Regions from separate parts of the Sphingomonas sp. Leaf257 genome, predicted to be linked through region 2. Evidence: riboswitches for the same ligand, from Rfam matches in the RefSeq annotation. Region 2 holds a riboswitch; the other holds the start of a gene.
The links. A riboswitch is a leader RNA that binds a small molecule or an ion and turns the genes downstream of it on or off. The one in region 2 is predicted to bind cobalamin.
Positions count from the first base shown of each region.

Region 1 (10,423 bases), on a different contig from region 2:
TCTCCTGAAGCTGCTCGACCTGGATTCGAGTTTGTCGGCGCGTAAGGAACTGGCCAATGAACTGGGCGTGCATGCCGCCGAGGACGGCTCGGCCGAGCAGAATATCGCGCTTCACAAGGCGGTGATGGCCAAGCTCGCCGAAAATGGCGGGATCGTGCCCGACAGCCTGCGGAACTGACGAGCCGGAAGGGGCGGCGGTCCGCATGACCGCCGCCCCATCACCTCAATCCCGGAACAGCAGCGGCGCCATTGCCTGAAGACTGCGCCGCCACGTCTGGAACTCGTGCCCAGTGCCCTCCGATACGTAGAAGACATTCCTGATCCCGGCAGCCGTCAGGGCGGCAGCATTGGCGCGGGGATCGCTGCGTGGGCCACCGGGCGGACCGCTGCGCCCTCCCTCCAGTTCGCGGCTGCCGAAGCTGACAAAGGTGAGTTTCACCTTGTCGCGATAGCCCGGCGTGACCTTCACATCCTCCGGCGACATGGTGCCGCCGCTGAGCAGACCGATATAGGCGAAACGGTCGAGGTGCCTGGGCGCGATCAGCTTCGTCTCGAAGCCGCCCATCGAGAGCCCGGCCATGGCGCGGTGGCGCTGGTCGGACAGGGTGCGGTAATGCCCGTCGACATAGGGAATCAACTCGTCCAGCAGCACGGTCTGGAAGGGGCGGATGTCGAAACTCGCCAGACCGCCGGGCGCGCCGGGGCGAATGGTGTTGGTCATGCCATAGGTCATGACGATCAGGAACGGCCGCGTCTTTCCGGCCGCGATTAGATTGTCCATGATGAGGTTGGCATGGCCCTGGTTGGACCAGGCGGTTTCGTCCTCGCCCCAACCATGCTGAAGATACAGCACCGGATAACGATCGCGCGTGTTCCGGTCATAGCCGGGCGGGGTGTAGATAAAGGCGCGTCGCGACGTGCCGGTGCTGGGCGACGGGAACAGAATCTGTTCGACCCGGCCATGCGGCACATCCTTCAGCGCATAGAAATCCGCGTCATGCGCCGGAATCTCAATGCCGCTTTCCCAGCGGGTCGAGCCATAGAAGTTCAGCGTCCCCGGATCGTTGAAGGTGCCGCCATCGACCGTCAGATGGTAATAATGAAATCCCTCGTCGAGCGGGCCTTCCGACGTTCCCGTCCAACTGCCGTCGGGGCCTTTGGTCAGGACGGTGCCGCCGCGTCCGCCCAGACCCAGGCTGACCTTCACCGCCTTGGCATCGGGGGCGGTGATGCGGAAACGGGCATAGCCCTGCGAATTGACCTGCGGATAGGACTGGCCAGGCTGGTTGAGCGACGAGGGGCGGAAATCCTCGATCACCGCCGGTGGGGCGGTCTGGGGCGTGGTCTGAGCAGGGGCCATGGACGCGGCCATCGTCACCGTTAAGGCGGCCGCCAACAGGATCTTCATCGATCATCCTCCCTCGTCATCCGTTGGTTCATTTCGACCATATCGGAGAGGGGAAGGTGCCGTTTATGGCCGGATCACACAAGGCGGTTTGGCAAAAAACGTCGTTAAGACAGAGGCTTGTCGATGAAATCCTTTGCGGTGCTGCCGCGTTCATCAATGGCGTGATGGTGCTGGCATCCCGGCGCATATGCCGACCAGCGGCTCGAAACTGGTAGAAGACTACCAACCATTCCCGCAAAAAATACCAGGAACGGCTTAAATTATCATAAGTTGTACCCGGCCAGATCGGTCGCATTTCGCCGCCGGTCGCATGGGAGCAACCGGGTGGCCAAAATCCTCGCAAGTATCGGCATCGCGCTCGTCGCGGTGGCGTGCACCCCGCCCTCGACGCGGATCGCCACCGGGCTGGAGCGCTATGGCCTGGACAGCCAGCGTTCGACCTGTGTCGGCCAGCGGCTGGAACGCAACCTGTCGCTGGGGCAACTGCAACAATTGGGCAATGCCGCCGCGGCCTATCGCCGTGACGATCCCAATCCCGGCCAGCTGACCGCAGGCGATCTGATCCGGGTCGCGGGCGAGATCAAGGACCCGAAGATCGCACTGGAAGTCGGCAAGGCCGCCGCCACCTGCGGCGTGGCTCCCTGACGCCCTTTCCTTGCATTTTCGGAAACGAATGATGAGCACGCATGAACTGCACGGCAATGCGCGCCATTTCGGTGGCAAGGTGGAAAAGACGATCGGCGATGCGGTCGACAGCCGCGACTGGAAGGTGGAAGGCGTCACCGATCAGGTCGCCGGCAGCGCCGAGCATCTGTTCGGTCGTGACCAGTCGGTCGCGGGCGAGGTGGCGGATGCCACCCCCAGCCTGATCGAGGAAGCACGCGAGCGGGGTCGGTCGCGGCCGCGCGTCGCGCCCAGGCCCAGGTGAATCAGGCCAAGGCCGAATTCGTTCAGACCAAGAACGAAGCGGTCGCCAAGGCCAAGCAGGCCGCCGCTGCCGCCGGGGCCGGTGCCAACACCTCGTTCCTCCTGGTGCTCGCGCTGCTGGTCGGCGCCGGTGCCTACGCCTTTGGCGCAACGGCGGCCGGCCGCCGTCGTCTGCGCTGAGTACCCGCGGCGGGCCGGCGTACCGGGCCCGCCGCACCCCCTTTTCGAGGAGATCGTCATGACCAAGAAGATCGCTCTGGGTGCTACCCTATTCGCCGTCCTGACCCTGTCGGCCTGCAACACCGTGAACGGCGCGGGCCGCGACCTGCGTTCGGCCGGTGCGGCGGTGTCCGACGCCTCGGGCCAGGACAAGCCCAAGAGGTAAATTCCGACCATTCCTCCCCTGCAGGGGGGAGGACCATCTGCAGGATGGGGGAGGGGTGTCCTGCTCTCGAGAGGGTGACACCCCTCCGTCAGGCCTTCGCCCTGCCACCTCCCCTACCGGGGGAGGGTTTCTTCATGGTTTCGGGTGGCGCATCCGCCTCGACCAGTTCGACGACCTCGAAGCGATACCCGACCCAGCCGCGCTGCCGCACCGCTTCCGCCATGGCGGCATCGTTCGCCATCGCCGCCTTGCGCGACTTGGCATGGCCCCAGAAGACTTCTGTCCTGCCCCCGCCCAGATCGGCGACGATCCGCCAATAATGGGTGAAGGGCTGCGATGTCGGGCCGATCGTCTTCACATAGCCATCGGGCATCGTCGCGATCAGATAACGGTTCCTGCGTGCCATGCCGCCGCCATAGCGCAAGGACGCCGCGACCTCATCCCGCTTGACGCCCTCCATCGCCGCCGCGTAGCGATACGGGGCCGGAATGATCCGGCGATATGATCGCGCCGGTTCTCCCGACAAGGGAGATTAAAAGGGAACACGGTGAGGGGCCTGGCTCCGAATCCGCGGCTGTCCCTGCAACTGTAAGCGGTGAGCGGCGATGCACGGATCGGCCATGGGCGCGATCCAGCCACTGGGGCAACCTGGGAAGGCGCATCCGTCCGCGACGACCCGTGAGCCAGGAGACCTGCCGGCGTCAGGTCGCTCATGCCCGGTCCAGGGGATGGTCGAGGCTAGGTCTGTTCCGACGAGCGACGCCATAAGTGGCGGAGGCGCATGGGTGGCCCTGTGGAATGCGGAAAACGGCGTGCCGCACGCAGGGCACCTGGCTGCCCGAAATCGGGCGGCAAGGCCTCGGCTTGTTCGCGACAAGACGCTATGGGCTTTGAAATGATATATCGTAACATATTCGGACAGGCTCCTATGGTCCTGTGGAGTGGCGCGGCGCTTCTGCTGGGGGCGGCGCAGGCAAGGGCGCAAAAGGCCGAGGAGCAGGGGGGTGACGCCACCGTGCTGGTGATCGGCACGCGGGAGAAACAGGCGCTCGACACACCCAATGCGACCGGCAGCCGCCTGGGCCTGACACCGCTGGAGACGCCCGCCAGCATCGCCTCGCTCGATGGCGGTACGATCCGCGCGCGCGGCGATGTGTCGATCGTCGAGGCGGAGACGCGTGCGCCCGGCCTGTCGAGCGTCGCCAATCCCGGAAATGGCGGCACCGCGCTGGCCGCGCGCGGCTTTTCGGGGCAGGGATCGGTGCTGCAACTGGTCGACGGCGTGCGGTTGTTCCCGGCGGCGGGGACGATCACCTTTCCGACCGATCCCTGGATGGTGGAGCGGATCGATGTGCTGGGCGGCCCTGCCTCGGTCCTTTACGGGCAGGGCGCGCTGGGCGGCGCGGTCAATGTCGTGATGCGTGCGCCCACCGCCCAGACCCATGGCCAGGCCGAGATCGGCTATGGCGGGCAGGACAGTTTCCGCGCCGCCGCCGGGCTGGGCGGGCCGCTGACCCCGACGCTCGGCTACCGCGTGGATGCCAGCTATCGCCGGTCGGACGGCTATGTCGATCGGGGGCGTTCGGACAGTGTTGCGCTGTCGGGGACGCTGCGCTGGACGCCGTCCTCCACACTGGCGGTGACGGTGCGCGGCGATCATGGCGACCAGCGGCCCATGACCTATTTCGGCACCCCGCTGATCGACGGGCGGCTCGACCTTCGGGTGCGGGACCGCAACTATAATGTCGGCGACGGGCGGATGCGGTTCCGCGACGACCGCGCCTCGATCCGGGTCGACTGGACGCCGAGCAATGCGGTCAGTCTGTCCAACATCGCTTATGTCCTGACCAGCGACCGTTTCTGGCGTAACCTGGAGAATTATTGCTGGGTCGGTGCGAGCGGCGCGTGCGCGGACGGATCGACGGGCATTCCGGCCACGATCCGCCGAAGCAGCAATTACGGCATCCGCCACGACCTGACCCAATGGGGCGATCAAGCCAGCGTGACGTGGCGCACGGGACTCGCGCCGGGCATCGCCAACGCGCTGGTCGTCGGGGTGGACGCCAATCTGGTCCGCTTCACCCATGAGAACGACTTCGGCTCGGTCGAGCAGGTCGATGCGGTCGATCCCTTCGCCTTCGATCCCGGCCGTTTCCTCGATACGCAGGGAATCGCCCCGCGCTACCGCACCCGCACCACCGCGCTGGCGGTGTTTGCCGAAGATCGGGTGACGCTCGGCCCGAAATGGTCGGTGGTCGGCGGCGTCCGTTACGAGGTGGACAATGTCCGTCGCTGGACCGTCGCCACGCCGGATCGCTTCGTGCTGGAAAAGACGTTCCGCAACGCGACGTGGCGCGCGGGGCTGGTCTATCAACCGGTGCCGACCCTGTCGCTCTATGCGCAATATGCCACCGGCGTCGATCCGTTGGGCACCCTGACCACCGTATCGACCGGGCAGGTGCAGTATAGCAACGCGCGCGGAAACCAGGTCGAAGCGGGGGCCAAGTGGCTGTTCGCGAACGGACATGGCACCGCCACGCTGGCGGCCTATCGCATCGTCAAGACCGGGCTTCTCGCCCAGCGCACGCTGGCGAGCCCCGTCGAGCAGGTCGGGCAGCGATCGTCGCAGGGCGTCGAGGCGGCGGTGACGCTCGATCTGCCGCAGGGCTTCGGGATCGACGCAAACGGCACGCTGCTTGATGCGCGGTTCGACGATTTTCGCTCCGGCGGCGTGGATTATAGCGGCCGCACCCCGCCGAACGTGCCCGAGGCTCTGGCCAATCTCTGGCTGCGCTGGGATGCTTCGGCGAAGCTGCAGGCGCGCGCCGGGCTGCGTTATGTCGGGCGGCGTTTTTCGGACAATGGGGAGGCGTTCCGCATCCCCGGCTATGCGACGGTGGACACGACCTTGTCCTATGCGCTGACGCCGCATCTGGCGGTCGATGTCCGTGTCTATAACCTGTTCGACAAACCCTATGCGGTGACGGCGTACGGCGACCAGCAATGGATATTGGGTCGCCCGCGCGCGCTGGACATCGGCGTCCGTGCGGGATTCTGACCGGTCCTGGGGGAAGGCGGGCTTGCGGCTCGCCTTCCTCACCCATCGCTGGGTCGGGATCGTCACCTGCCTGTTCTTCGCCATGTGGTTCGCCAGCGGGCTGGTGATGCTCTATGTGCCCTATCCGTCGCTCAAACCGGCGGAGAGCTGGAAGGGCGCGCAACCGATCGACTGGGAGCGGGTCGTCCGAGCGCCCGTGGCGCCCGACGCCCGGCGGATCACGCTGGAGATGCGCGACGCCGCACCGGTCTGGCGGATCGAGAGCCGCGATGGCGACACCCGCATCCTGTCAGGGGACGGCGGAGCGGTCGCTCCCGTCGATGCCGCACTCGCCGCACGCGTCGCCACCCGGTTTGCGGGGCCGGTTCGCCAGGTCGAGCGGATCGTGGACGACCAATGGACGGTGGCGAACGGCTTCGACCGGCATCGCCCTTTGTGGAAGGTCGCGCTGGCCGATGCGGCTGGGACCGAACTCTATATCTCCGGCCTGACCGGCCAGCCGGTGCAGCGGACGACGCGGGGCCAGCGGTTCTGGAACTGGCTGGGCTCGGTGCCGCACTGGATCTACCCGACCGTGTTGCGTCGCGACCGGGAGACTTGGCGGCAGGCGGTGATGTGGGTGGCGGGCCCGTGCATCGCGGTCGCACTGACCGGCCTGTGGATCGGCATATTGCGACTGCGGGTGGGGCGGCGGCGCTATCGGGGTGGGCGGATGACGCCCTATCGCGGCTGGATGCTCTGGCACCATGTCAGCGGGCTGGCGGGGGCTGCGATGCTGACGACCTGGATCGTCAGCGGCTGGCTGTCGGTCGATCCGGGGCACGCCTTTGCCGGGGGCGAGGCGCCTGTGGCGGCGATGCGGGCCTATGCCGGGCGGGCGGGGCGGCCGCGCGACCTGAACCGGCTGGCCCGGATCGCACCGGATGCGCGCACCGTCGAGTGGAGCGGGGACGCGGGGTTCGCGCGGATCGCGATCGATCGCGCGTCGCCGCATCCGCACTGGCTGGAGCAGGCGACGCTGACCCCCGCCCGGGCCGTCGATCCGTTGCGCGCGGCGATGCTGGTGCCCGGCGGACGGCGGGTGGCGCGCGAGTGGCTGGCGCGACCCGACTTCTATTGGACCGACGCAACACGGCTGCCGCTCTGGCGGTTGCGGTTCGACGATGCGGCGGCGACCTGGCTCTATATCGATCCCGTCAGCGGCGCGCTGGTCGAGCGGCAGGACGGCACGCGGCGCGCCTATCGCTGGGTCTATACGCTGCTCCACACCTGGGATTGGCCTTGGTTGACGGCGCATTACTGGGTCTGGACCGGCTGGATGTGGCTCTGGTCGCTGGCCGGCCTGGTCCTGTCGATCAGCGGGGTCGTGCTTGGGCAGCGGCGCCTGCGTCGCCCGGCGCGCGGAAAATGATGAAAGCGCCGCCCTGCGCGTGGGAAAGGGTGAAAAGCGCGCCATCGGGGTTGGCGTCGTGCGTCCCGCCCGCTTAAGTGGGCGGCATGTGGCAACTCTACCAATTCCCGCTCTGTCCCTTTTCCCGCAAGGTCCGGCTGTTGCTGGGTGAGAAGGGCGTCGGATACGAGTTGGTGCGCGAGTCGCCGTGGCAGCGGCGCGACGAGTTTCTCGACATGAACCCCGCCGGGCAGACCCCGGTGATGGTCGACGAGGAACGCGGCGTGCTGCTGGTCGACTCGATGGCGATCAGCGAGTTTTTCGAGGAAACGGTCGAGAAGTCGGCAATGATCAACGGCACCGCCGTCGGCCGCGCCGAGATCCGGCGGCTGGTGACGTGGTTCGACACGCATTTCTATCAGGACGTGACCGGCCCCTTGCTCCACGAACGTATGGTCAAGCGCGTCGCACGCACCGGAAGCCCCGATGCCAAGGGCCTGCGCGAGGCGATGAAGGCGGCGGTCGGCCATCTCGACTATACCGATTATCTGCTCGACCATCGCAACTGGTTGGGCGGGGCGACGATGAGTCTCGCCGATCTGGCGGCGGCGGCGCAGATTTCGGTCGCCGATTATCTGGGCGGCATCGACTGGAAGGGGCATGAACAGACCGCGCGTTGGTATCGCGGGCTGAAGAGCCGCCCCTCCTTCCGCCCGCTGCTGTCCGAGCGGATGGAAATGGTCACCCCGCCGTCGCATTACGACAATGTCGACTTCTGACGCCCCCGCCACCCGTATCGGGATCGAGGATTTCCTGGCGGTCGACATCCGTGTCGGCACCGTCATCGCCGCCGAACCTTTCCCCGAAGCGCGCAAGCCCGCCATCAAGCTGACCATCGATTTCGGCGATGTGATCGGCGTAAAGCGCTCCTCGGCGCAGATCACGCGGCATTATACGCCGGAGACCCTGGTGGGGCGGCAGGTGGCGGCGGTGGTCAATTTTCCGCCGCGCCAGATCGGGCCGATGATGTCCGAGGTGTTGACCCTGGGCTTTCCCGATGCGGAGGGGCAGGTGGTGCTGATCGCGCCGGATTTGCCTGTACCCAATGGGGGGCGGTTGTTCTGAGGGTTTTCCTTGGCCTTCGACTTCGCTCAGGCTGAACGGAGGTTGGGGAAACAAAAGCCGTTCAGGCTGAGCGAAGTCGAAGGCCACGCTTCCTTGTTAGCCTTAACATTACCCCTTGCGCCCTACGCCGCGAAGCGTACCATCCCCGTCCGACCGTAGGGACATAACCCACGGAGGATAGGAGGGGATATGAAGTCCAAACGCTGGGCCGGCCATGCGCTGGCCGCTTTGCTAACGCTCTCGGTGGCGGCACCCGCCATGGCGCAGGCCGACAAGATGGCCCCGATCGCCATACCCGCACAGCCGACCGCCATTCCGCTGAACACCGGACCGTTGCCGGGTGCGAAGAAAAAGGAAAGCTGGCACAGCCAGTATAACAGCGTGTTTGCCCGCAACGTGACGGAGGCGACGCTCACTCCCTTCCTGCCCGATCCCGCCAAGGCGACCGGTGCCGCCGTCATCGTCGCGCCCGGCGGCGGTTTCCGTACCCTGTCGATGCAGAATGAAGGCTGGGACGTGGCCAAGGCGCTGGCCGATCGCGGTATCGCGGCGTTCGTCCTGAAATATCGGCTGAACCAGACACCTGCGGATATGGGCGAGTTCGAAAAGTCGATGGCCGCAATGTTCTCCAGCGTAGCGCGCCCCGCCGCGCGGCCGAACCCGGAGGAGGCGTTGAAGGGCCTTGCGCCCCAGATCGCCGATTCCCGCGCCGCCTTCGCACTGGTCCGCCAGCGGGCGGGCGAGTGGAAGGTCGATCCGACCCGCATCGGCATGGTCGGCTTTTCGGCGGGTGCGATGCTGACCGTCGCGACCGTCCTCGACGGACAGGCCAAGCCCGCCTTTATCGGCGACATCTATGGCCCGCTCCAGCCGATGACGGTGCCCGCCGACGCGCCGCCGATGTTCGCCGCGATCGCCGCCGACGATCCGCTGTTCGCGGGCAAAGGCTTCGGTCTGATCGACCAGTGGATGGCCGCGAAGAAGCCGGTCGAGTTCCATCTCTACGGCCAGGGCGGCCACGGCTTTGGCATGTATCCGAAGAAGACGACCAGCACCGGCTGGTTCGACGCCTTTTATCGCTGGATCGTGATGGAAGGGTTTTTGAAGGCCGAATAATCCTCCCCTGAAAGGGGAGGGGGACCATGCGCAGCATGGTGGAGGGGGAGTGCCGCAAGGACGTTCCTACGAGGAAAGCCCCCTCCACCGCCCTGCGGGCGGTCCCCCTCCCCGTGCCGGGGAGGATCAATCGATGCTCTTGGACGCCTGCTCGAACAGATCCTTCGACAGGCCCGGCGTCTCGACGATCCGCACCAGCTCGGCGCGCATCAGGGCCGAGCGCTTGGCGTCGAACCGGCGCCAGCGGCCGAGCGGCGGCAGCAGCTTGGCGGCGGTCTGCGGGTTGAGCCGGTCGAGCGCGATCAACTGCTCGGACAGGAAGCGATAGCCCGAACCGTCGGCGGCGTTGAACGCGCGCTGGTTCACCCCGAACGCCCCCAGCACCGCCCGTGCCCGATTGGGGTTGGCGAGCGTGAAGTCGGGATGCCGGACCAGCCGCTCGACCACCGCGCCGGTGTCGCTGCGGGACGACAGCGCCTGGGTCTGGAACCATTTGTCGAGGACCAGCCCGTTACCGGCATAGCGCGCATGGAAACGCGCCAGCGCCTCTTCGCGCTCGGGCGCGTCGGAATTGACCAGCGTGGTCAGCGCCGCCTGCCGGTCGGTCATATTGTCGGCCGCCTCGAACTGCGCGAAGGCCAGCGCGGCGGCGTCTTCCGCACCGCTGGCCGCGATATAGCCGAGCGCGACATTACGCAGGCGCCGCCGCCCCTTGGCCTCGGGCGAATAGACGTAAGAACCCTGCGCCAGCTCGGCATAAAGCCGCCGCCAGGTCGGCAGCAGCGCCTGGCCCAGTTGCGTGCGCAGCGCCTCGCGCGCGGCATGGATCGCGTCCGGGTCGACGGTGGCGAGCTGGTCGCCGATGAAATTCTCCGACGGCAACAGCACCGCCTCGGCGAGGAAGGCGGTTTCCAGCCCCTCGGCCTCCAGCGTACGGGTGACGGCGTCGATCACCGCCTGGCCCTTCATCTCGCCATGGATCGTGCCCGCGACCAGCGTGTCGAGCATCAGCTG
Region 1 is NZ_LMMH01000003.1:216,847-227,269, reverse strand. It holds gene ASF14_RS04965 (DUF3597 family protein) at 1-178, shown strand, start outside; gene ASF14_RS04960 (alpha/beta hydrolase-fold protein) at 224-1,408, opposite strand; gene ASF14_RS04955 (hypothetical protein) at 1,733-2,053, shown strand; gene ASF14_RS04950 (CsbD family protein) at 2,082-2,336, shown strand; gene ASF14_RS04945 (hypothetical protein) at 2,333-2,515, shown strand; gene ASF14_RS20620 (entericidin A/B family lipoprotein) at 2,574-2,720, shown strand; gene ASF14_RS04940 (hypothetical protein) at 2,809-3,126, opposite strand; cobalamin riboswitch at 3,215-3,434, shown strand; gene ASF14_RS04935 (TonB-dependent receptor) at 3,649-5,778, shown strand; gene ASF14_RS04930 (PepSY domain-containing protein) at 5,801-7,189, shown strand; gene ASF14_RS04925 (glutathione S-transferase family protein) at 7,276-7,947, shown strand; gene ASF14_RS04920 (tRNA-binding protein) at 7,934-8,293, shown strand; gene ASF14_RS04915 (alpha/beta hydrolase) at 8,483-9,409, shown strand; gene pepN (aminopeptidase N) at 9,536-10,423, opposite strand, start outside.
Region 1: another riboswitch for cobalamin. It lies ahead of ASF14_RS04935 (TonB-dependent receptor); the one in region 2 lies ahead of cobW (cobalamin biosynthesis protein CobW).

Region 2 (10,423 bases):
CCGCTCCGCCCCGCCCTGCTCGGCCAGCAGCGACAGGTGACGCGGCGCGCCCATCACGCTATCGGCGGCCAGGATCGCGGCGCGCGCGGGGGCGGTCAGGCCGTCCCAGCCATCCTCGCCGATCCCGACGATCGTCAGCCACGCCTGGGAGTCAGCCATGCGCCATATCCTTCTGCTCGGCGGCACCACCGAGGCGAGCGCGCTGGCCACCGCGCTGGCGGAGCGCGGCGAGCGCGCGGTGCTCAGCTATGCGGGCCGAACCGAAGCGCCGCGCGCGCAGGCAATCCCGACGCGCGTGGGCGGATTCGGCGGTGTCGAGGGGCTGGCCGACCATATGCACCGCGAAGGCGTCACCCATCTGGTCGACGCCACCCATCCCTTCGCCGCGCGGATCAGCGCCAATGCGATTGCGGCGGCGGAGTTGGCAGGTGTACCCCTTCTCGCGTTGACCCGGCCCGAATGGGTGGAGGGTCCCGGCGACCGCTGGACGCGCGCGGCCAACACCGGCGAAGCGGTGACCGCACTCGACACCGAACCGACGCGTGTCTTCCTGGCGCTTGGTCGCCAGACGATCGGGGACTTCACGCATGCTGCGCAGCATTTCTACCTGTTGCGCTTCGTCGATGCGGCGGAGCCTACCGGTTTTCCAAACCACCGACTGGTGGTCGATCGCGGTCCCTTCACGCTGGCGGGCGAACTGGCCCTGCTGCGCGAGCACCGGATTCAGATAGTGGTCGCCAAGAACGCCGGAGGCTCCGGCGCGCGGGCGAAACTCGACGCGGCCCGCGAACTCGGGCTGCCGGTGGTGATGGTCGACCGCCCCTTCATCCCGCCCCGCCCGCAAGTGGGCAGCGTCGCCGCCGTGCTCGACTGGCTGGATCACGGCGTCGTCCGGGGGGTGTAGAGGATCGGTCGGCCCGCATGCGGGATCATCCGCGTGCGGCTGGAGCCGATGATGACGACGGTGCGCATATCGGCCATGTCGCCGCGCGCTTCCAGAAGCGGCACGATGCGCAAATGCTCCTCGGATGTGGAAACGGCGCGGGCGAACAGCACCGGGCGGTCGTCGCCGCATGTCTCGCGCAGCAGCGCAAAGGCCGCGTCCAGCGCATCGGGCCGCGCCTTGGACCGGGGATTGTAGAGCGCGATGGCGAAATCCGCCTCCGCCGCCAGCGCCAGCCGCCGCTCGATCAGTGCCTGCGGCTTGAGATTATCCGACAGGTTGATCGCGCAGAAATCATGCCCCAGCGGCGCGCCCGCCCGCGCGCTTGCCGCCAGCATCGCGGTGATGCCGGGCAGGACGCGGATGTCGAGATCGTGCCAGCGTCCCGCATCTTCCTCGACCCGCTCGAAGATCGCCGCCGCCATCGCGAACACCCCCGGATCGCCCGAGGATACGACGACGACGCGGCAGCCCGCCTCCGCCATCTCCAGCGCATGGAGCGCACGGTCTCGCTCGACCCGGTTGTCGCTAGCATGACGGGTCAGGCCGGGCCGCTCGGGCACGCGCGCGACGTAAGGGATATAGCCGACGACATCGGTCGCCTCGGCGAGCGCCGCCGACACCTCGGGCGTGACCATCGCCTCCGCGCCCGGCCCCAGTCCGACGACGATCAGCCAGCCGCTCATGGCCGCCGCCCCTGTCCGTGGATCAGCGCGATCGAGAAATAGGGGGCGGGAGTATCCTCCACCTCTGCCAGTCGGCGCACGCGCTCTCCGGCCTGGGCGGCATGTTCGACCAGCCAGGCCTGCTCGGTCCGCCCCGCCGCCGCGATCGCGCGGCGCAGCTTGGGCAAGTGGCGGCCGATCTTCATCACGACCAGCGCGTCAGTCTCGGCGATGCGGCGGGTCAGCTCCGGCTCGGGCAGGGTCGCCATCGCGATGGTCAGCACATCGTCGCCCCAGGTGATCGGCGCGCCGCTGGCGGTCCAGGCGCCCGACATGCCGGTGATGCCGGGCACGACCGCAACGGGGGCGTGGTCCTTCAACCGGCTGTGCAGGTGCATAAACGAGCCGTAGAAGAACGGGTCACCCTCGCACAGCACCACCACATCCTCGCCGCCCTGCACCAGTGAGAGGATATGCGCGGTGCACTCCGCGTAAAAGGCCGACAGGCATTCATTGTAGCGCGGATCGGTGAACAGGATCTCGGTCGTGACCGGATAGTCCATCGGATATTCGATCACGTCGTCGCGGAGCATCCCGTCGACGATGGTGCGCGCATGGCCGCGCCGTCCGGCCTTGCGGAAATAGGCGACATGCCGCGCCCCGCGCACCAGCCGGTCGGCGCGCACGCTCATCAGGTCCGCCGCGCCCGGCCCCAGGCCCACGCCGTGAACGGTTCCCGTCATTCGGCGCGGCTCGCCAGCGCGTTGATCGCCGCCACCGTGATCGCGCTGCCGCCGGGGCGGCCCTTCACGATGGCGCACGGGACAGGCTGCGCCTCCCAGAGCGCGTCCTTCGACTCCATCGCGCCGACGAAGCCGACCGGACAGCCGATGATCGCCGCGGGGCGTGGGCAGTCGGGGTCTTCCAGCATGGTCAGCAGATGGAAGAGCGCGGTCGGCGCATTGCCGATCGCCACCAGCGCGCCTGCCAGATGCGGGCGCCACAGCTCCAGCGCGGCGGCGGAACGGGTCGTGCCCATCTCTCTGGCCAGCGCGGGCACGGCAGGGTCGCGCAGCGTACAGATCACCGGATTGTCGGCAGGCAACCGCGCGCGCGTAACCCCCTCGCTGACCATATGCGCGTCGCACAGGATCGCCGTGCCGTTCGCAAGCGCCTGCCGCCCCGCCACCGCGAAACCGGCTGAGAAATGGATCGACGGCGCCAGCTCGACCAGCCCGGCGGCATGGATCATGCGCACCGCGACCGGCTCTTCCTCCGCATCGAAGCGCGCCAGCTCCGCCTCGGCGCGGATGATGGCGAAGGACTGGCGATAGATCGCCGCGCCATCGGTTTCGTAAGTGTACGGCATCAACAGGCTCCGAGAAGCGCGACCGCCCGCTCGGGCGTCAATCCGGTGTGAAGGGGCGCGGCCCCGGCGCGGGCATGTCTGGCCAGATCGAAAGCCCCCTCCCGCCCGGTCAGCACCCAGTCCGCTGTCCGTGCCCGCGCGCAGCCCTTCGCGCAACCCGAGACGTGCAGGTGGCCGTCGATCAGCGGTGCGAGCCGGGTAGCCAACCCACGCGTTTCGACACTCGCCTGCGGACAGGCGGGCGCGCCGACACAGGCGTCGACATGCAGGATCGGACTATCGGCCAGCAGCATGTCGGCGGCTGGGGCCGGGGTAACGCCTTCCGCGATCAGCAGCCGCCAAGGGGTGAGGCGAAGGGCGCAACCATGCGAACGAACGAACGCCGCCAGTGATGCGGCGTCGATCCGGCCGAAGGGCAGCCCATAAACCGCTCCGATCGGATGCACGCCCGGCTGCATCGGTTTACCGGATGCGGGTACGGCGTCGCCTTCGGCCCAGTCGGGCAGGGCCACCTTGTGACGCGCCATTCGCCCGGCCGTGCAGCCGCCGCTTTCGCTGAACCAGTGCGCCAGCCGAATCAGGGCGTCGACCGCGTTGGACCGCGTCACGGCGACACCGCTCGACCGCCCATCCCCACGCAGCGCCAGGGTGCCAGTCGCCGTCCTCTCGATACGGAAATCCCCGGGCGCGTCCGTTACTATCGGCGAGGGTCCCGCATCGATGATAAAGCCCACCTTGCCCGGCAGTTCGGGCAGTTCGGCAAGCCGCGCCCGCAATTCGCTGGCGATGGCATGACTATCGTCGCCCTCACGCCAATCCGGGTTGATCAGGATCGCCCCCCGCCCCTCCGACACCGGATCGGGATCGACCAGCCCCAACGCCTGCAACTCCGCCAACAGCGTGGGCCAGCCGGCCTCGGTCACACCCCGGATTTGCAGGTTCGCACGCACCGTCAGGTCGATCTGGCCATTGCCGTGGCGGATCGCGCCCGCGCACAACCCTTCGGCTTGTTCCGCCGTCAACCGTCCCAGCGGCGGACGAACGCGAACGAGCAGCCCGTCGCCCGCCATCATCGGCCGGAACGCGTCGGGGCACCAGCCCTTGACCACGAAACCGCTCATGCCGCGCCGTCCAGCATCGCGAGCACCGAATTGCGCCGCGTCCGCCACAGCCCCGCGGCATGAAGCGCCGCAAAGCGCGCCTCCATCGCCTTCAATGCCGCCGGGTTCGCCTGTGCCATGAAGTCGCGCACGGCATCCTGCGCCAAGGTCGCATCCCAATACAGGTCGATCAGCGCGGCAGGCACCGCCTCCGCCAGATGCGCAAAGCTGCCCAGATGGTCGAGCGTCGCGGCGATCTCCGCCGCACCCCGGAAACCATGCACCATCATCCCCTCGACCCAGCGCGGGTTGGCGGCGCGGGCATGGACGGTGCGTGCGATCTCCTCGGCCAGCGTCCGCGCCTTGGGGCTGGCGGGGTTGCGGGTGTCGAGATGATAGAGCGAGGCCGCGCCCTCCCCCAAAGCCACGCGCGCCGCCGCGAAACCCGCCTGATGCGCGGCATAATCGGCGGCGAGCAGCAAATCGCTTTCGGGCAGGTCGTGGAGATGGACGAACGCCTGCGCCGCCGCCACCCGCGCCGCGATCCCCTCCGCATCGCGCCGGTCGCCATCGTCGAGCGCGGTCGCCGAAGCGGCGAGCCAGCTCTGCCCCGCCTCGATCCGCGCCGCTTCGTCATAGCCCGCATTCGGGTCCAGCCCGATGCCATAGCGTCCCGGCGCCGGGCCGTAGACGTGCGGTGTCGCCTGTCCGAGAAACGGATTCCATTCGACCGTTTCGTCCCGCTGGCCGAGCGCGCGCACCGCCTGCCCGAACAGCGCGACCAGATGCGGAAAGGCGTCGCGGAACAGCCCCGAGACGCGCAACGTCACATCGACGCGCGGCCGGTCGAAGCGCATCAGCGGCATCACCTCGAACCCCGTCACCCGCTCGGAGCGGTGGTCCCAGACCGGCTCGACCCCGATTAGGTGCAGCGCCATGGCGAATTCCTCGCCCGCCGTGCGCATCGTCGCCGATCCCCAAAGGTCGACGATCAGGGTGCGCAGGTGATCGCCCTCCTCCTGCATATGGCGGCGGATCAGCTCCTCGGCGAGCTTGACGCCCTGAAGATGCGCGGCCCGGCTCGGCACCGCGCGCGGGTCGATGGCGTAAAGGTTGCGCCCCGTGGGCAGCACATCGGCACGCCCGCGATAGGGCGAACCCGAAGGCCCCGCCGAAACGCGCTTTCCATCCAGCCCGGCGAGCAACCCCGCCCGCTCCGCCACGCCCTGCTCACCACGACCGAAGACGTGCAGCCCCTTGCCGAACTGGCTGTCCTTCACGTCGCAGACGAATGCGTCGATCCGCGCCAACGGATCCTCCGCCCCCGCCAATCCCAGCGTCTTGCCCAGACCGACGCTATCCGCCTCCTCCGCAATGCTCTCGCGCAGCCGATCGCGGCGGGCGGGGTCGAGGCCATCGGCATTGGCATATTCGTCGAGCAGCGCCTCCAGCCGCCCCAGCCCCGCGCCGGTCTCCGCCTGGACCAGCGCCGGGGGGACATGGCCGATCGTCACCGCGCCCAGCCGCCGCTTGGCCTGCGCCGCCTCGCCCGGATCGTTGACGATGAAGGGATAGAGGACCGGCCAGTCGCGGGTCAGCGCCTCGGGCCAACAGGCGCCGGACAGCGCGACCGCCTTGCCGGGCAGCCACTCCAGCGTGCCATGCGCGCCGACATGGACCAGCGCATCGATCCCCTGCGCACGCAGCCAAAGATAGAAGGCGACATAGGAATGGCGCGGGCAGCGCGAGAGGTCGTGATACTCGTCCGCCCGAGCCTCGCGTCGTCCGCGCTCGGGCTGGAGCGCGACGATCGCCTTGCCGAGCATGAGGGCGGGGAATTGGAACTGGTCGCCCTCGACCAGCGGGTCTTCTTCCGCCGCGCCCCAGCTTTCGGCAAGGTCGGCGCGCAGACTTTCGGGAAGAGCGGCCATCGCCTCGCGATAGGCGGCGACGGGCCAGGCGATCCGGTTGCCGAGCAGCGCGGCGGGCAGATCGGCCTGCGGTTCCACATCATAACCCGCCTCGCGCAGATCGGCGAGGATCGCCGCCGTCGAGGCGAAGCCGTCCAGCCCGACCGCATGGGCGGCCTGCCAGTCCTTGCCCGGATAGGTCGACAGCAGGATGGCCAGCCGCCGTTCCGCCGCCGGGGTCATCGCCAGCCTCGCCCAGCCCGCCACCTTGTCCGCCACCGCCGCGATCCGCTCGGGCTCGGCGCGGTGGAGGCGCAGCGCGATATCGAAGTCGGGGTCGCGCTCTCCCGGCTGCTTGAAGCTGACCACACCCGCGAACAGGCGTCCGTCGATTTCGGGCAGGACGACATGCATGGCGAGGTCGGCGGGCGACAGGCCGCGCGCGGCGCCCTCCCAGCCCGCCCGGTCGCTGGTGGCGAGCGCGACCTGGAACACCGGCACGCCCGCGCCGTCGAGTGGGGTGGCGTCATCCTCGCCGCGTGCCGAGAAGGCGGTGGCGTTGAGGATCGCGGCGGGGGTGAGAGCCTTGACCCAGCGCGCGACCCAGGGGCCTGCGCCCTCGGCCTTCAGCGAGGGGATGAACAGGGCGACGGGGTCGAAGCCGCGTTCGGCCAGGGCGGCGTGGAGGGCGGCGATGGGTTCGAGGTCGGCGGCGGCGAGATAGGCGCGGTAGAAGGTGATGAGGATGCGGGGGCGAGTTGTGGTCAGCAGGGTGGCGGCTGGGCAGGCCGGGCCGTTCGGGGACCAACCTCCGAGGGGGGCCAGTTGAAAGCCCCTATCTCGGCAGGGGGAGGGGTTGGGGAGGGGCAAGGCCACGAGCGACGTCACTTGTGGAGACGGCCCTCCCCCATCCCCTCCCGCCTGCGGGAGGGGCGTGCTCGGGGCAGTCGTGCCGAGCAAAAGCCCCTCTCCCGGCAGGGGGAGGGGTTGGGGAGGGGCAAGGGCCGCAGGCGACAACGCTACGATTTCGCGCAAAGCCAGAGCAGCCGCATCCGCCCCGCCCGCATCGCACAGCGCGGTCAACCGCCGCACCACCGCCTCCCCCACGGTCGACGCCGCCATCAGCCGCCGGTCCTCCCGCCCGTCCGCTGCCAGCACCGCCAGCGCGATACCCCGCTCGCGTGCCAGCCGCTCAACCTCGCGCAGGCCGTATTCCCAATAGGCCGCACCGCCGATCAACCGGATCAGGATCGCCTTCGCATACACCAACGTCTGCTCGACATAGGTGTCCACCGACAGCGGATGGACCAAGGCCGCCAGATTGGCGAGCCGCAGCGACCAGGGGAATCCCCCGGCCCGCCAGCCCGCCGCAAAGGCGCTGAGGTCGCTGTCGGAGAAGGACAGCACGACCACGTCACCGGGGCGCTGCCCCAGATCCTGTGGAACGGCCTGTTCCTCCAGCCCATGGCTCTCGCGAAAGACGAGATGCACGTGTTCAGCCCTTCAGCACGGCCTCGATCGAAGGCCGGTCGATGCGGTCATGCTCGGCGATGACGACCAGTTGCGTGCCGCGCGGCTCGCCCGCGCCCCAGGGGCGGTCATAGCTGGTGCGCACCCGGCGGCCGACCGACTGGATCAGCAGCCGCATCGGCTTGCCCGCGACCGCCGCATAGCCCTTCACGCGCAGGATGTCCTGCTGCTCGGCCAGCGTCACGATCCGCGCGGCGATCGCCTCGGGGCTCTCCACCTCGCCCAGCATTACCGAAATGCTGTCGAAATCGTCATGCTCGTGATCGTCCGCGCCGTCATGATGCGAGGGGCGCGCGGCGATGTCGTCCTCGGCGGCGGCTTCCAGGCCCAGCACGATCTCGGCGGAGACGATGCCGTCGACCGCCTCGACCATCGGCAGCGGGCGCGGCGCTTCTGCGGCGATGATCGCGCGCGCCTTGGCGACACCCTCCGGCCCGGCGAGGTCCGCCTTGGTCAGCAGGACGATATCGGCGCAGGCCAGCTGGTCCTCGAACACTTCCGACAGTGGCGTTTCATGGTCGAGGCTGGGGTCGGCGGCGCGCTGCGCCTCCACCGCGTCGAGATCGGGGGCGAAGCGGCCCGCCGCGACGGCCTCCGCATCGGCCAGCGCCACCACACCGTCGACCGTGATGCGCGAGCGGATGGCCGGCCAGTCGAAGGCCTTCAACAGCGGCTTGGGCAGTGCCAGTCCTGACGTCTCGATCAGGATGTGATCGGGGCGCGGCTCCATCGCCAGCAGCTTCTCGACCGTCGGGATGAAGTCGTCGGCGACGGTGCAGCAGATGCAGCCATTGGCCAGCTCGACGATATTTTCCGCCGGGCAGTCGGGTATGGCGCAGGATTGCAGGATGTCGCCGTCGACGCCCAAAGTGCCGAATTCGTTGACCACCACCGCCAGGCGACGGCCGCCTGCATTGCGGATCAGATGGCTGATAAGCGTGGTTTTGCCCGCGCCCAGAAAGCCGGTGACGATGGTGACGGGGACCTTGGAAAGGTCACGCATGGTAATTCTCCGACGCGCCGGACGAGCGAGCGCGGACGCGGGGCCGATCGCCGGAGCGGTGACGGACGGGCGCGCGACATGCGTCCACCCCGCTGAACCGGCGACCGATGCGGCCCCGGCCGCATGGCTTCGTCGCTCCCCGACGGAGAACCGTGCCCCGACCACCCCCTGGGTCCAGGCAAGAGCGACCATGACGCCGGCAGGTCTCCTGGCTCGCGGGTCGAAGCAAAAGGATGCGCCTTCCCGGATCACTCCAGTGGCCGTGCCCTCATAGGAGCACCAGCATCGCTCGCTCACCGCTTACAGTTGCAGGGACAGCCGGGGATTTGCACCCCATTCCCGTTTAAAGCCCTTGCGGGCACCGGCGCGATCTTCGGACGGCTTATCACCCTCCGATCAGCGGCATTTATCCCGCCGCGCCGGGCTTGGCAATTCGCGCCTCCATCGCCGCGAACCCGCGCCAGCGATAGAGGAGGAAGCTCGCGCCCCAGCAGATCACGAACAGCCCGACGATGGCGAAACCCAGCACGTTGAAATGCTCGGCGAGCGCGCCCGCATAGCGGAACGGCCCCGCCGTCCAGCCGAACCGCTCGGCGAGCAAGGCGGTCGCCTGGATGCCGCCGATCACCAGCGCGACCAGCGCCGAAACCAGAGTGATCGTCATGTTGTAGTAGAGCTTGCGCAGCGGATGGACGAACGCCCACTCATAGGCACCCAGCATCACCAGCCCATCCGCCGTGTCGATCAACGCCATGCCGACCGCGAACAGCACCGGGAACACCAGGATCGTCGCCAGCGACACCCCGTCCGCCGCGTGCGAACCCGACAGGCCGAGGATCGCCACCTCGGTCGCGGTGTCGAAGCCCAGCCCGAACAGGAACCCCAAAGGCGCCATGTGCCAGCTGCGCCGGATCAGCCGGAACAGCGGCCGGAACAGACGCGACAAAGGTCCCTGCCCCGAAAACATCATGTCGGCATCGGCCTCCGCCATCGGCTCGCCCCGCGCGACACGGCGGAAGCGGGTCCAGACATCGCGCAGGATGATCAGGTTCATGATCGCGATGGCGAACAGGAAACTCGCCGAGACGATGGTGGCGATGGTCCCGCCGCTCTGGCCGAACGCCTCGAAGTCGGACAGGGTACTGGCGGCCAGCGCCACGGTGGTCGCCGCGATCAGGACGATGGCGGAATGGCCGAGCGCGAACCACAGGCCGACCGCGATCGGCCGCTGGCCGTCCTGCATCAATTTACGCGTGACATTGTCGATGGCGGCGATGTGATCGGCATCGACCGCGTGGCGCAGCCCCAGGCTATAGGCGAGCAAAGCCGTGCCCAGCATCAGGCTGTTGCCCGCAAAGACGCTCAGCGCCCAGCCCCAGACGGCGATATTCACGACGATCAGCGCGCCCATCAGCAGGGTGACGCGGCGCTTCAACGATGGTCGGGCGGAAACTTCGGACATGGGCGGATCATGCCTTAACGGCGCCGTTGCGACTCAGGCCGACCTTCCGCTGTCGCGGTCGTCCCCCACCTTCGACGGGCGCACGGCGGGTCGGGTTCCGATTCAGGTTCGCCCTATGGCGTCGCTCGCATGATACAATATATCCTGGCCATGACCATCCCCTGGATCGCGGCAAGAGCGACTCGCATCGGCAGGTCTCCTGGCTCGCGGGTCGAAGCGTCGGCAATGCGGCCTTCCCGGATGGCTCCAGTGGCTGTTCCCTGTTGCAGGAACCGGCATCACGCGCTCACCGCTTACAGTTGCAGGGACAGCTATGGATTTGCACCATATTCCCGTTTGAAGCCCCGAGGGGCACCGATGCGATAGTCCGGCGGCGTGGCTGAAAGCCGCTGCCGGTCAGCACGGGGATAGTCTGCGCCGAACGGACACGCAAACGGCTTT
Region 2 is NZ_LMMH01000008.1:49,003-59,425, forward strand. It holds gene ASF14_RS06885 (bifunctional cobalt-precorrin-7 (C(5))-methyltransferase/cobalt-precorrin-6B (C(15))-methyltransferase) at 1-159, opposite strand, end outside; gene ASF14_RS06890 (cobalt-precorrin-6A reductase) at 158-904, shown strand; gene cobJ (precorrin-3B C(17)-methyltransferase) at 880-1,629, opposite strand; gene cobI (precorrin-2 C(20)-methyltransferase) at 1,626-2,351, opposite strand; gene ASF14_RS06905 (precorrin-8X methylmutase) at 2,348-2,977, opposite strand; gene ASF14_RS06910 (cobalamin biosynthesis protein CobG) at 2,977-4,098, opposite strand; gene cobN (cobaltochelatase subunit CobN) at 4,095-7,478, opposite strand; gene cobW (cobalamin biosynthesis protein CobW) at 7,483-8,520, opposite strand; cobalamin riboswitch at 8,702-8,901, opposite strand; gene ASF14_RS06925 (HoxN/HupN/NixA family nickel/cobalt transporter) at 8,927-9,982, opposite strand; cobalamin riboswitch at 10,155-10,356, opposite strand.